2 regions of the Kitasatospora sp. NPDC091276 genome follow, and region 1 is predicted to be linked to the other one. Evidence: riboswitches for the same ligand, from Rfam matches in the RefSeq annotation. Region 1 holds a riboswitch; the other holds the start of a gene.
What was found. A riboswitch is a leader RNA that binds a small molecule or an ion and turns the genes downstream of it on or off. The one in region 1 is predicted to bind guanidine.
Positions count from the first base shown of each region.

Region 1 (7,526 bases):
CCGCTGCGGCCCGCCGCGCCCGGACGCCGTACCCCGCTGTTCGCCGTCCACCCCGCCGGCGGCCTCAGCTGGTGCTACACCGGCCTGATCCGCCACCTGCCCGCCGACCTGCCGATCTACGGCCTCCAGGCCCAGGGCGTCGGCGCGGCCACGGCGGCCCGGCCCCTGCCGCAGACCCTGGACGAGCTGGCCGCGCACTACGTCGACCGGCTGCGCGAGGTCCAGCCCGAGGGCCCGTACCGGCTGCTCGGCTGGTCCACCGGCGGGATCATCGCGCACGCCGTCGCCGTCCGGCTCCAGGACCTCGGCCACGCGGTCGAGTTGCTCGCGATCCTGGACGCCTACCCCGCCGAGGGCTTCCGCGACCTGCCCGTCCCCGACCAGGCCGAGGCGCTGGAGGCGCTGCTCACCATGGGCGGCTACGGCCCCGAGGACCTCGCCGGGCGGCCACTCGAACTCGCCGCCGTCACCGAGCTGCTGCGCCGCGAGGGCAGCCCGCTCGCCGGACTCGACGACGCCACCGTGGCCGCCCTCAACCGGATCTACCTCAACACCAACCACCTCGTCCGCGGCCACGACCACCGCCCCTTCGACGGCGACGTGCTGTTCTTCCGCGCCACCGTCGACACCATCGACGAGACCCTGGTGCCCGAACTCTGGACCCCGTACGTGTCCGGCCGCATCGACAACACCGACGTCGCCTGCTCGCACAAGGACATGACCCTGCCCGCCCCGATCGCGCACATCGCCCGCGTGATCACCGACCACCTGGAGAAGTCCTCCGATGAGTGACGCCCCCGCCAACCCCTTCGACGGCGACGGCGAGTTCCTCGCCCTCGTCAACGACCAGGGCCAGCACTCGCTCTGGCCGGCCTTCGCCGCCGTCCCGGCCGGCTGGAACGTCTCCCACGGCCCGTGCGAGCGCGCCGACGCCGTGCAGTGGATCACCGCCCACTGGACCGACCTGTGACCCCTCCGGCCGTCGAGGCCGCCCCGGCGCGCCCCCTGCTCGCGGGGCGCGCCGCGGTGGTCGTGGTCTACACCGCCGCGATGTGCATGAACGGCCTGGACTCGACCATCGTCAACCCCGCGCTGTTCACCATCGCCGAGGACTTCGGGCGGCCCGTCTCGGCCGCCAACGCCGTCGAGACGGCCTTCCTGGTCGGCCTCGCCGTCGGCCTGCCGGTGGCGGGCTGGCTCGGCGACCGGTTCGGCGTGAAACGGGTCTTCCTCGGCTCCCTGGCCGGGTTCACCCTCGCCTCCGCCCTGTGCGCCGCCGCCCCCGGCCTCGGCTCGCTCGCCGCCGCGCGGGCCGTCCAGGGCGTGGCCGGCGGGCTGCTCACCCCGGTCGGGATGACCCTGCTGTTCCGGGCCTTCGCCCCGCACGAGCGGGCCGGCCTGGGCCGGATCCTGATCGTCCCGACCGCCCTGATGCCCGCCCTCGGCCCGCCGCTCGGCGGCCTCCTGACCGAACACCTCTCCTGGCACTGGCTGTTCCTGGTCAACGTGCCGATCGGGGTCGCGGCCGTCGTGACCGGGCTCATCGGCCTGCGCGCGGCGGACGAGCCCCCGCCCGGGCGCTTCGACACCACCGGCTTCCTGCTCGCCACGCCCGGCCTCGGACTGCTCACCTACGCGCTCGGCTTCGGCCCGGCGCACGGCTGGTCCTCGCCGGGAGTGGCGCTCAGCGGCGTGGCCGGTCTCCTCCTGCTCGGCATCGCCGTGCGCCACCAACTCCGCGCCGCCGAACCGCTGGTGGACCTGCGGCAGCTCGCCGACCGCACCTTCGGCACCGCCACCTGGCTGGCCCTGCTCACCTCGGCCGGCCTGATGGGCGCCCTGTTCGTCCTCCCGCTGCTCTACCAGGCCGCCCTCGGGGCCTCGGCCCTCGACGCCGGGCTGAGCGTCTTCCCCGAGGCGATCGGCCTGATGGCCGCCTCCCAGGTGGTGGACCGCCTGCTGCCCCGGTTCGGCCCCCGCCGCCTCGCGCTGCCCGCGCTGCTGCTCGCCGCACTCGTCCTGGCCGCCCTCGGCTTCGCCGAGAACCCCTGGGCCGTAAGGGCGTTGATGTTCGCGGTCGGGCTCGTCCTGGGCACCGCCGTGCTCACCGTCCAGATCGCCGGCTTCGCCGACGTCCCCGGGCCCGCGATGGGCCGCGCCATGGGCCTGTTCACCATCGTCCGCACCCTCGGCGGCGCCCTCGGCATCGCCGCCACCGCCGCCCTCATCGGTGCCCTGGACACCGGCGGCGGCTCACCCGGCCCCTACCGCTTGGCCCTCCTGCTCACCGCCGCGCTGGTCGCCGCCGGCACCCTCCTCACCACCCGCCTCCCCCGGGAGGCGCCGGGACCACCCCCCGCCGACTGAACAGCCACGCCGCACCCCGCGATCGCGGGGTGCGGCGTCAGTTCGGTGGACGCGGCCTTCCGGGCTCAGGCGCTCGGCCAGAGGATCAGGTCGGGCAGGGCGTGCCGACGCGGCCGGTCGCCGAGGTCGGCGAGTGCGGTGCGGATGGCCCGGAGGTGTCCGACGGTCAGCTGCAGGGGCGGCTCGTCGGGCTGGTGGGTCGTGCGGATGGGGTAGTCGACGCCGGGGGTGCGGGTCATCTCGATGTGGCAGCCGAGCAGGTGCGTCACCGGGCGGCGTTCGGCGAAGTCGATCAGCCGGTCGACGGTGCGGGTGAAGGCCGGCCAGTCGTCGATGTAGAGGCGGCCCGGGTAGACGGTGTCGCCGGTGAGCAGCAGGCCCGTCCACGGGTCGTAGTAGGTGACGGCCGCCGGGTGGTGGCCCGGGGTGGCCAGGCATTCGAGCACCCGGCCGCCGCCCAGGTCCACCCGCGCGACGGCGTCCGGGTCCTGGTCGAAGCCGAAGTACGGCCAGGCCGTGGCCGGGTCGGCGCTGACCAGGGTCGTCGCGGGCCGGTCGGCGAACTGCCCGTCGCCCGCGACGTGGTCGCCGTGCGGGTGGGTGTGCAGGACGAGCAGTCCGTAGCCGTCGCGGGGGTGGTCGGCGAGCCATTGGTCGATGAGGCCGTCGACCACGGTGCGCAGCGGGAAGTACGCGGCGGAGGCGGTGGCCCCGGTGTCGATCAGGACCGCCCGCTCGCCCCCGAACAGCAGGAACAGGAACGGCGCCTCGTAGTCGACCGCCTTGTTCTGCCGCAGGATGACGGTGTGCTCGTCGTACGCGTGGACCTGGATGTCCGGGTCCGTGTTGTGCTTCGCGGACGGGGACCCGTGGATCCACCGCACGTCGAGCGGACGGGCGAGCGGGGCACCGGCGGCCATGACGTCTCCCTCGGTGCGTCGTCTTGGCGGGCCGGGTACGGCGCACATCTCGTCCGGGGCGGTCACCGGCGCGCCGCCACCGGGACGCTAGCACGCCCCCGTCGCGGCGCGCCGGTCCGCCGACCCGGTGGGGACCGTCAGGCACCCCCGAGCAGGTGCGCCAGCCCGTCCGCCAGCCCGCCGCGCCAACAGGCGTAGTCGTGGCCGCCGTTGAACTCGCGGTACGCGAGGTCGTAGCCGCGGGCGGTGAGGACGTCGCGCAGGTGGCGGTTCTGCGGGAGCAGCATCCACTCCTGGAGGCCGACCTCGACGTAGAACCGGGCCTCCCGCCTTTGCTCGCGGGCGAATTGGCGGGTCAGCCACTCACTGCCCTCGTCGAACTCGGTCTCGTCCGGCCACCAGAAGGAACCGGACTGGCAGAGCGCGCCGCCGAAGCGGTCGGGGCGCCGGAACGCGGCGAAGGCGGCGGTGAGGCCGCCCGCGCTCTGGCCGGCGATCACGGTGGCGGCCGGGTCGGTGGTGGTGCCGAACTCCGCCGCCGCCCAGGGGAGGAGGCGGTCGGCGAGGAGGTCGACGAAGGCCGGGTTGCAGCTGAGGTCGTCGGGTCGGCAGGGGCCCATGGTGTGGACGAGCAGGGCGACGGTGGGCGGGATGGCGCCGTCCGCCGCCAGGTTGTCGAGGGTGTCGCCGACCGACAGCACCTCGCCCCACATCTCGCCGTCCAGCAGCACGGCCACCGCGAACGGCCCGCCACCGGCGGAAGGCCCGCCCCCGGCGGGGAGGTGGACGTCCACCCGCCGCCCGGCCACCTCGTGGGCCACCGTCCGCCCGCGCGGCACGCCGTCGCGCCGCCGGACGTACGGCTGGGCGGGGGCGTCGGGCAGGCTGAGCACGGACGACGGGTGGCGCCCGTCGCGGGCGGGCAGCCGGGGGGCTGCGTCGTGCGGGTCGGGGCGGGCGTGGTCGAGGACGCGCAGCCAGTCCGCCCGGGCGGTGCCGGGGGCGTCCCCCCGGAACGGGTACAGCTGGTAGGACGCCCGGTGGTCGGCGCGCAGCCGGTAGGTGATCGACCAGCGGCCGTCGTCGCGGCGGGTCATCAGGTGCGGGGAGAGGTCGCCGTCGTGCCGGTCCTTGTCGGTGACGGTGTGCAGGAGAGCGAGCACGCCGTCGCACGACGCGTCCTCGTGCACGAAGGTGACCAGGCGGTAGGCGGGGTCGGCCGGATCGGGCTCGACGAGGGGAAGGGTTTCCATCTGCGGTACTCCTCGGGGAGGTTAAGCGGGGGTGCCCTTGCGGCCGAGCAGCACCCAGAGCAGGAAGGGGCCGCCGAGGACGGTGGTGACGATGCCGACCGGGATCTCCACCCCGCCGATCAGCACCCGCCCCACGGTGTCGGCGAGCACGACGAGGACGGCGCCGGTCAGTGCCGAGCCGAGGACCGGCACGCGCGCCGGCCCGGCCAGCCGTCCGGCGATCACGGGCGCGGCCAGCGCGACGAAGCCGACCGGCCCGCACACGCCGACGGCCAGCCCGGCCAGCGCGACGGCCAGCAGCAGGCAGCCGAGCCGGACCCGGCCCGGGTCGACGCCCAGCGAGGCGGCCACGCTGTCGTCGAAGCGCAGCACCGCCAGCCGCCGGGCCACCGCCAGCGCGAGCGGTACGAGCACGGCCAGCCCGATCAGGACCGGGGTGGCGACGGCGTAGTCCCGCCCGTTGAGACTTCCGGAGGTCCAGACGTACAGCGAACCGGCCGAGTTGAGCGAGCGGCGGGCGAGCGCGACCTGGATGACGGCCGAGGCGAGCGCGGACATCGCGAGGCCGACGACCAGCACCCGGTAGCCCTGCGCGCCGAGCCCGCCGGAGACCAGGGTGACGACCAGGACGGCGGCCAGCGCGCCGAGCGGGCCGGCCCACCAGGCGCCGAAGGTGCCGGAGACGGTGGCGGAGATCAGGACGGCGGCGGTGGCACCGTCGTTGACGCCGAGCAGTTCGGGGGTGGCGAGGCGGTTGCGGGCGAGGGTCTGGGTGAGGCAGCCGGCCAGGCCGAGGGCGGCGCCGGCGGCGAGCCCGGCGACGATCCGGCCGAGCCGGAACTTCTGCACCAGCAGCACGTCCAGCCGGTCGCCGTAGCCGAACACGGCCTGGAGCGTGCGGCCGAGGCCGAGTTCGCTCTGCCCGGCGTGGGCGGACACGACGACGACGGCGAGCAGCGCCGCGGCCAGGGCGAGCGAGGCGAGCAGCGCCCGGCGGGGGAGCAGCAGCGACCAGGCGCCGCGCCGCAGCACCAGGTCGGGTTTCGGCGCGGGCGGCTCGGACCGCCGGACGGGGGCGGGCTCGGCCGGGTCGGCCATGCCGAGCGCGGCGGTCCGGCGGGAGCGGACGATCGCGATCAGCGCGGGGGCGCCGACCAGGGAGACGATCACCGACACCGGCGCCTCGAACGGGCGGGCCACCACCCGGGCCAGCACATCGGCCCCGGTGAGCACGGCGGCACCGAACAGACCTGCGAGCACGGTGAGTTGCCCGACCCTGGGGCCGGCGACGGCCCGCGCCAGGAACCCGGCGAGCAGGCCGAGGAAGGAGATCGGGCCGGCCAGCGCGACGGCTGAGGCGGTCAGCAGGGTGACGGCGAAGGCGACCGCGGCCCGGGTGGCGCCGGGCCGGTGGCCGAGACCGCGGGCGAGGTCGTCGCCGAGCGCGAGCGCGGTGAGCGGCCGGGTGGCGAGCAGGGCGAGCAGGAAGCCCACGCCGAGCACCGGGGCGAGCTGGCGCAGCGTCGTCCAGCCCTCCACCCCGGCCAGCGAGCCGAGTACCCACACCCGGTACCGGTCGTACGCCTCGGGAGAGTTGACGATCAGCACGCCGGTGAGCCCGCCGAAGGTGGCGCCGACCGCCGAGCCGCCGAGCACCAGCCGCATCGGAGACCCGCCCCGGGCACCCGCGATGAGCAGCACCAGCGTGCTGGCGAGCACGGCGCCGCCGAAGGCGAAGGCCAGGTACCCGTACGAGGTCTGGATGCCGAGCACGGCGATGCCGAGCACGACCCCCAACGAGGCGCCGGCGTTGACGCCGAGCAGTCCGGTCTCGGCGAGCGGGTTGCGGGTGACGGACTGCAACTGCGCCCCGGCGACCCCGAGCGCGGCGCCGACCAGCAGGGCGGTGGCCGTGCGGGGCAGGCGCAGGTCGCCGACGACGAGGGCGAGCCGGCCGTCCGCGCGGGCGCCGTGGCGGTCCAGCAGGTAGTCCAGCACCCGCCCGGGGCCGACCTCCCCGGCGCCGACGGACAGCGAGAGCGCGGCGAGGGCGAGCAGGACCGCGACCGCGCCGAGGGCGATCGGCCAGGCGGCCCGGCGGCCGTCCCCGCGCGGTGGCGTCGGCGGCGGCGGGGCGTCCGGCTCGGTGCGGGACTCCCCGGGGGCGCCCACTTGCGACAATGTCATAAGGTAAGGCTAACCTAATGAGCGCATCGTCCTGTGGGCACCGTCACCGTGCCGGGTCGCCCGGACGCCGCCCAACCCCCGTACCACCGCTGCCCGGAGGCACCCATGCCGTTCGCCCAGAGCCCGCTCCACCCCGTCCGCCGCCGCGCGGCCCGGGCGCTGGCCGTCACCGGGGCGGCCGCCCTCCTGCTCGCCGGGTGCGGCTCCTCCGGGTCCTCCTCCGGATCCTCGGGCTCCGCGGGCGGCTCCTCCGCCGCCGCCGGCAGCCCGGCGGCGGACGCGGCCGGCGGCAAGCGCACCGTCAAGGACGCGACCGGCAAGGCCGTCGAGATCCCCGCCGCGCCCCAGCGGATCGTCACCCTCACCCAGGAGGACCTCGACGCGGTGCTCGCCCTCGGCGTCAAGCCCGTCGGCATCACCAACGGCCAGGGGCTCAACGAGCCGCCCGCCTACCTCAAGGACAAGGTCCAGGGCGTCCCGGTGGTCGGCAACCTGCTGCAGCCCGTGATGGACAAGGTCATCGCCGCCAAGCCCGACCTCATCCTGGCCGGCGACATGCAGGACGAGCAGATGCTCAAGCAGCTGCGCGAGATCACCCCCGCCACCCTCGTCACCATGGCGCCCACCGACGACTGGAAGCTCGCCTTCCGCGGCATCGGAAACGCCGTCAACAAGCTCGACCAGACCAACAAGGTGATCGCCGACTACGAGGCCAAGGCGGCCAAGGCCGGTGGCGACCTCGGCAAGAACAAGGGCGCGGCCGTCTCCATCGTCCGCTGGAACCCGACCGGGCCGAGCT
Region 1 is NZ_JBFBFU010000001.1:41,764-49,289, forward strand. It holds gene AB0O19_RS00175 (amino acid adenylation domain-containing protein) at 1-792, shown strand, start outside; gene AB0O19_RS00180 (MbtH family protein) at 785-970, shown strand; gene AB0O19_RS00185 (DHA2 family efflux MFS transporter permease subunit) at 967-2,367, shown strand; gene AB0O19_RS00190 (MBL fold metallo-hydrolase) at 2,433-3,287, opposite strand; guanidine-III (ykkC-III) riboswitch at 3,300-3,360, opposite strand; gene fes (enterochelin esterase) at 3,425-4,540, opposite strand; gene fhuB (Fe(3+)-hydroxamate ABC transporter permease FhuB) at 4,562-6,727, opposite strand; gene AB0O19_RS00205 (iron-siderophore ABC transporter substrate-binding protein) at 6,833-7,526, shown strand, end outside.

Region 2 (7,526 bases), on a different contig from region 1:
CCAGCAGCAGGCTGGTGAACACGTACGAGCCCAGGCCGGAGCACCAGAACAGCGAGGTGAACGGCGTCCACCAGTGGCCCTCGGCGAGCGTGGGCACGCCGGCCCCGACCCGGTCGAGCAGTCGCTCGGACGGCCCGTGGGCCAGGCTGCCGGTGGCCGCGCCGAGCGCCCAGAGCCCGGCCAGCAGCACCAGGGTGAGCGGCGCCGAGCGCAGCCACACGCCGAACGTCCGGGTCGCCCGCCAGGCCCGCTGCGGGCGCGGCTCCGGCGTCCCGGCGACCGGCGCGCGGTCCGACGGCCACTCCTGCTCCTTGGCCGGCGCGGGGGCCGCGGGGAGCCGGATCACCGGATCAGCCCGGTCTGCTGGGAGAGCCAGGCCAGGTTCTGCTCGAAGGCCTGGCGGAACACCACCCAGCTGTGCCAGCCGGGGATGGTCTGGTAGCCGACCTTCATTCCGGCCGCCTGTGCCGCCGCATAGGCCTTCTCCTGCATGGGTCGGAAGTCCGGGTCGTTGGCGCCGACCACGAACATGCCTGCGGTGTCGGGGAACTTCTGCCGGGCCATGACGTGCACCGGGTCGACGGCGTCGAACGCGGCCTCGTCGCCGCCGAAGGCCTTGTCGACGGTCTCGCCGCGGTCGCCCAGGGTCGGCTCGTCCTGGCCGGAGACGTCCAGGAAGGTGCCGTAGACCCCGGGCGCGTTGACGGCCAGCTGGAGCGAGCAGGTGCCGCCGAGCGAGAGCCCGCCGATGGCGAAGGCGCCCCGGCCGGTGGCGGTCTGCAGGTTGTGGTGGATCCAGTCCGGGACGTCGGTGGCCAGGTAGGTGTGCGCCTTGGCGATCCGGGAGTCCATGCAGAGCGTGTTGGTGAACGGGCTGCCGGTGGGGTCGGCGACCACCACGATCGGGGCGAGGCCCTGGTGGTCGGCGGCGAAGGCGTCCAGGGTCTCCTGGATGGCCCCGGAGGTGATCCAGTCCACCGGAGCGCCGGGCTGGCCGGGCAGCAGCACCACGACGGGCAGCAGCGGCCGGGGATTGGCCTGGTAGGCGGGCGGCAGGTAGACGTACCCGTCGCGGGCCGTGAAGCCGGACTTGGTGCCGGGGATGGTCACGGTGGAGAGGGTGCCCTTCGCGGGCAGGCCGGGCGGCGCGTGCCAGAGCTCCTCGACGGGCTTGCCGGGCGTGGCGGCGATGGTGCTGGCCACCTTGCCCGTGGTCAGCGCCTGGACCCCGGGCACCAGCATGGCCCGGGCGGTCGGGTACTGGTCGAAGCCCCGGTTGACCTGCGAGGCGGCCATCAGCAGCACCAGGACGGCGGCTCCGGTCGCCAGCAGCCGGCGGCGGACGGCGAGCAGCGGCGCGCGGAAGCAGACCAGGGATATCGCGAACAGCGCGACGGCTATCCAGCGCAGGACGAAGTCCGGTGTGCCCTCCGGGAAGGGGTGCCACCAGCCGTCGACGCCGAGCTTCACCAGGGCGGTGAGCGTTCCGGCCAGCATCAGGGCACCGAAGAGGCGCGGGGCCCGCCAGCGTTCGTGGCGGGAGAACGCGAGCAGGACCAGCGACCCCCAGCCCGCGGCGAGCACGGCGTACGGGATCGGGCCGTGGGTGAGCGGCCAGTCGATCGGGTTCCAGCGGGTGGCGAGGGTCAGCGTGGTCATGCGGCTTTGCCCGGCCGGGTGGTGTCGGCCAGGAAGCCGTAGGCGACGACGTTGCCCTCGTAGCCGTGCTCGGCGCTGTACGCGCCGCCGCAGGTGATGACCCGCAGCTGAGCGTCGGCGGCCTGGCGGTAGACCCGGTCGTCCGGGAAGTCCTTTCGGTCGTGCACTTCGATGGCGTACAGCTGGTAGACGGCGACGGCGCCGTCCGCGCGGGCGATCTCGATCCGGTCTCCGCGCCGGAGCGCCCCCAGGTTGTAGAAGACGGCCGGGCCGGCCTTGTTGTCGACGTGCCCGGCCAGGATGGCGGTGCCGCGCTGCCCGGGGCTGGCCCCGCCGCGGTACCAGCCCGCCAGGTTGCGGTCCGCCTCGGGCGGGGCCTGGAGGTGGCCGTCGGGGTCGAGCCCGAGCGCGGTGACCGGGGCGTCCAGCCGGACGGCCGGGATGCGGATGCGGATGGGGTCGGAGGGGCCCAGCGGCGGGACGACGGAGACCGGGGCGAAGCCGGACAGCGTCTGCGTGCTGCCGGGGGCGGGCGGCAGCGCACCCTGCCCGCCGTCGTGCAGCAGCCAGGCGCCGAGCACCAGCGCGGCACCGGCCGCCAGGGTGCCCGGCCACGGGCTCCTGCTCTGCTGGACGCCCACGGGCGCTCCCCTCTACCGACGGATTCCCGATCCTGGGAGTTTCCTGGGAAACAATTCAATCGGATCGGACCTTAAAGCACGTCCACACGATGGGCGTAATGACACCCCCCGATCGGCAGGGCAACCGCCCGAATCCGTGCACCCCGTGGGCATCCGGTGACGGAACGCGACGGCCGTTCCCCAGGGGAAGGCGCCACCGGAACGCCTCGGTACGAGCTTCGACGGCGCGGGGGGCCTGTCCGGTTGCGTCAATCGGGCGATCGATGACGACCGCCAGTGGCGCCTGGCCGACCGATCGAGCCCAGCTGCCATGCTGACCCGGTCACGGGTTCTATCACCCCACTTGTCCGACCGGATTTCCGCACGCCTGTACGCCTGCCGAACGCCTCATGAACGGAGTGACCATGGCCGCTCTCTCACGCCGCACCCTGCTGGCCGCCGGTGCGGCCTCCGCCGCCACCCTGGCGACCGGCTGCGGAAGCAACAGCGCCGACAAGCCGATGGTCGGTTCAGCCGTTCCCCCCACCGGCGCGGCCGTCGACCAGAGTTCCGACCCCGCCGACGCCACCGAGCAGCAGGCCGTCCTGATCGGCGACGGCTCCACCTCCGACACCGGGGCCCAGCCCCACCAGCCCACCCCCGAGCGGCTCAAGGCCGGCGAACGGCCGCCGCAGTTCGTGGTCTTCTCCTGGGACGGCGCCGGCGAACTCGACAACGGACTGTTCGCCCGCTTCCGCCGGCTGGCGCAGGAGCACAACGCCTCGATGACCTTCTTCCTCAGCGGCCTCTACCTGCTGCCCGAGTCCAAGAAGGACCTCTACCGCCCCCCGCAGCACAAGGTCGGCGCCTCCGAGATCGGCTACCTCACCGACCAGCACATCCACGACACCCTGGAGAACGTGCACGCGGCCTGGCTGGAGGGCCACGAGATCGGCACCCACTTCAACGGCCACTTCTGCGGCGACACCGGCGTCGGCAAGTGGTCCCCGGAGGAGTGGGACAGCGAGATCCAGCAGGCCATGGACTTCGTGACGAACTGGCGCACCAACACCGGCTTCACCGACCTGCCGGCGCTGCCCTTCGACTACCGCAGGGAGCTGATCGGCAGCCGCACCCCCTGCCTGGAGGGCCAGCGCAACCTGCTGCCCACCGCGGTCAAGCGCGGCTGGCGCTACGACAGCAGCGGCAACGGCACCCAGGTGTGGCCGCAGAAGATCCAGGGCGGTGCGCTCTGGGACCTCCCGCTGCAGTCCATCCCCTTCCCCGGGCACACCTTCCAGGTGCTGTCGATGGACTACAACATCATGTACAACCAGTGCGGCCCCAACACCAAGGCCGACCCGGCGCTCTACCCGGGCTTCCAGGCCCAGGCCCGCGACTCCTACCTGCTGGGATTCGACCGCACCTACAACGGCAACCGGGCGCCGTACGTCATCGGCAACCACTTCGAGGAGTGGAACGGCGGCATCTACATGAACGCCGTCGAGGACGTGCTCCGGACGATCGCGGACAAGCCGGAGGTCCGGCTGGTCTCGTTCCGCCAACTGGTGGACTGGCTGGACGCCCAGGACCAGGCGGTGCTGCGCAAGCTCCAGGGCCTCGCCCCGGGCCAGGCGCCGACCGGCGGCTGGGAGGCCTTCCTCGGCACCCCCGGGGCACCGCCGGTGCCCTCCGCCGCCGCTGCCGGCTGACCCTCAGGACCTGGCCCGGACCCGGCCGGCGAGCAGCGCCCCCAGCAGCGCCACGCCGGCCATGGCCAGCAGGATCACCGCGAACGCCCCGGGCGAGCCGGCGGCCCCGGACGAGGCGGTGGCCCCGGCGCCCTCGTGGGCGGCGGCGAGCGAGCCGCCGCCCAGCACCGCGAACATCACCCCCGCCAGGCCCGTCAGCAGGACGTTGCCCAGCGCGTCGCTCATCTGCAGGGCCGCCGAGTTCACCCCGGCGTCCTCCGGCGCGGAGAGCTTCATCATCAGCACGCTGACGCTCGCGACCGTCAGTCCCATCCCGATGCCGCCGACGCCCCAGGCCACCGCCGCCACCCAGGCCGGCACCGCCGGGACCAGCACCAGCGCGGCGCCCGCGATCGCCACCGCGGTCAGCACGAACCCGCCCCGGATCATCGCCTCGCGGTAGCGCTCGGCTCCCGGCCGCCCCTGCAGCCAGGAGCCCAGCGCCCAGGTGAGCCCGCCGCTGGTCAGGGTGAGCCCCGACATCGTCGGCGAGAGGCCGCGCTCGGTGGTCATCATCAGCGGGACGAAGGCCTCGGCCCCGAGGAACGCCCCGGCCGCCAGTCCGCGCAGCAGGATCACCGCCGGCAGCCCCCGCCCGGCCCGCAGGGTCCGCTCGGGCAACAGCCCCAGGACGGCCGGCACCAGCAGCGCCGCCCCGACGACCCCGGGGAGCAGCCCGATCAGGTCGTGCCGCCCGCCCGCGTACTGCAGCAGGCCGGCACCGAGCGCCGCCATCGCGGCCAGCAGGGTGCGCCGGCGGTCGAAGTCCGAGCCCCTGGCCACCGGGTGCTCCCGCTCGGAGCGGGTCAGCGCGGGGCCCATCACGGCCAGCGGCAGCAGGATCAGCACCGGCACGGCCAGGAACACCCAGCGCCAGCCGAGGTGCTGGGTGATCGCGCCGGAGACCAGCGGCCCGATGATCGAGGGCAGCACCCAGGCCGAGGAGAAGGCCGCGAACACCGCCGGCCGCAGCCGCTCCGGGTAGGCCCGGCCGACCACCACGTACAGCGCGACGATCACCAGCCCGCCGCCCAGGCCCTGGATCGCCCGCCCGGCCACGAACACCCACATGCCCGGCGCCGTCCCGGCCACCACCAGGCCCACCCCGAACACCGCGATGCCGGTGAACAGCGGCTGCATCGGCCCGCGCCGGTCGCACCACTGCCCGGAGACGACCAGCGCGAACAGCGTGGTGGTGAAGTAGCCGGAGAAGGCGAAGGCGTACAGCCCGATGCCGTTCAGCTGGCGGGCCGCGGTCGGCATCGCGGTGTTGACGGCGGTCGCCTCGAAGGCGATCACCAGGACCACCGACACGATCCCCAGCGTCAGAGCGCGGTAGCGGCCGCTGAGGACCCCGCCCCCGGGGTCGAGTTCGGAGGGTATCGAGGCGGGGTCGACCGAGGTGGGGGAGGCAGTGGTCATACGTAACATCGTAAGGGCCGTCTGCCTTCATGACCCCTGACCCGAGTCGGTGACCAGCTAGGTCGCTGGGCCTAGGACCGGGGTCGGGGGAAGGGCGGGCGAAGCTCAGGCGGCGGTCAGTGGAGCACCTTCAGGCCGACCACGCCGGAGACGATGAGCAGCAGGCAGCCGATCCGGGCCGCCGTCACCGCGTCCCCCAGGACGGCCATGCCGTAGAGCGCGGTGCCGACCGCACCGATGCCGACCCAGACCGCGTAGCCGGTGCCGATCGGAATGGTGCGCATCGCGTACGCCAGCCCGCCCATGCTCAGCAGCAGGGCCACACCGAAGACGAGGCTGGGGGTGAGCCGGGAAAAGCCCTTGGACGACTCCAGGGCCACCGCCCACACGGTCTCCAGGACACCCGAGATGATCAGAACGAGCCATGCCATGACGGCCTACCTCCGCAGTCCACAGCGGCCGGATTGCCGCTGAACTGCGCCGTCTTGTCGTCACCGGGTACGACGCGCTCGTCCGGGGCGGCCGGGCAACCGACCACCTGGTTCCGACCGTAGCACAAGCCGCCATACAGAATTTACATTCCGCCGTTGACGGCCCCCCGCGCATTCCGCCACTATGAATTCACTGGCCGTGTGCCCGAGTGGCTTAGGGAACCGTCTGCAAAGCGGTGTACACGGGTTCGATTCCCGTCATGGCCTCGCCGGAAATGGAATTGCCGGTCGACATTCCGTCGACCGGCAATTCCTGTTTCCGGTATTTCCGGGACGGTCGGCCGAAGTCGCCGCCCCCGGCCGTCAGACCGCGACCGCGTCCTCCGGCCGGATCGGCAGCCGGCCGACCGGCAGGCCGGTGGCCGCCCGGACGGCGGCGGCCACGGCCGCCGGGGCGACCACCGCGGGGGCGGCGCTGACCGCCTTGGCCCCGAAGGTGGCGACCACGTCCCGCTCCTCCAGCAGGGCGGCGATGCGCACCTGCGGGGTGTCCAGCGCGGTGGGCAGCCGGTAGCCGGTGAGCGAGGGGTTCAGCAGCACGCCGCCCTCGGTGCGCAGGTCCTCCAGCAGCGCCAGGCCGACGCCCTGGGCCACGCCCGCCTCGATCCGGTCCTCGATCTGCCGCGGGTTCAGCGCCCGGCCGACGTCCTGGGCGACCGTCATCTCGACCACCCGGACGGCGCCCAGCTCGATGTCCACGTCCACCACCGCGCGCATCGCGCAGAACGCGATCGACACGAAGGCGTCGCCCTGCCCGGACTCGTCCAGCGGTTCGGTGGGGTGCGGGCGGCACTGGGCCGTCGCCCAGAGCTCCTTGCCCTCCAGCGCCTCGGCGACCGGCATGCCGAGCACCCCGTCGTACGAGGTGATCTTGCCGTCGGCGATCTGCAGCAGTTCCACCGACATCCCGAAGTTGGCGGCGATCGGCTGGAGCAGCTGGTGGCGGACCATCAGCGCGGCGCGCTCGACGGCGCCGCCGGAGACCCAGGTGTGCCGGCCCCGGGCGGAGGGACCGGCGATGGACTGGTCGCTGTCGGCCGGCGCGATGTACACCTCGCTGACGCCCAGCACGGTCTGCACGATCTGCCGGGCCAGCGTGGCGAAGCCCTGTCCGGAGTCGACGGCCGCGCAGATCACCGTGGCGTGGTCGCCGCTGACCCGCACGGTGGCGGTGGAGACCTCGTCCTCGCCCTCGGCGCCGAGCATGTGCACCATGCCGACGGCGTAGCCGATCCCGCGCCGCACCGCCGCCGGGTCGCCGGCCCCACCGGGCCCGCCCGGCAGCAGCCACTCGGCGTCCGGGTCGTCCACCGGCAGGGCCGGCAGCGGCTCGGCCGCGACGGCCTCCAGCAGCGCGCCGACCGGCGCCGGGCAGGTGACGGCCTGTCCGGTGGGCATCGGGTCGCCGGTGGCCATCGCGTTGCGGCGGCGGATCTCCACCGGGTCCACGCCGATCCGGGCGGCCAGCTGGTCCAGCTGCGACTCGTAGGCGAAGCAGGCCTGCAACGCGCCCTCGCCGCGCATCCGCCCGGCCGGCGGGTTGTTGGTGCGCACCGCCCAGGCGTCCACGAAGACGTTCGGGC
Region 2 is NZ_JBFBFU010000011.1:190,133-197,658, forward strand. It holds gene AB0O19_RS16400 (phosphatidylglycerol lysyltransferase domain-containing protein) at 1-346, opposite strand, end outside; gene AB0O19_RS16405 (alpha/beta hydrolase-fold protein) at 343-1,659, opposite strand; gene AB0O19_RS16410 (class F sortase) at 1,656-2,300, opposite strand; gene AB0O19_RS16415 (hypothetical protein) at 2,705-3,991, shown strand; gene AB0O19_RS16420 (MFS transporter) at 3,995-5,452, opposite strand; gene AB0O19_RS16425 (SMR family transporter) at 5,569-5,883, opposite strand; guanidine-III (ykkC-III) riboswitch at 5,927-5,993, opposite strand; tRNA gene AB0O19_RS16430 (tRNA-Cys) at 6,079-6,150, shown strand; gene AB0O19_RS16435 (xanthine dehydrogenase family protein molybdopterin-binding subunit) at 6,247-7,526, opposite strand, start outside.
Region 2: it holds a riboswitch for guanidine, as region 1 does, so the genes downstream of both, AB0O19_RS16425 (SMR family transporter) here and AB0O19_RS00190 (MBL fold metallo-hydrolase) in region 1, are expected to answer to the same signal.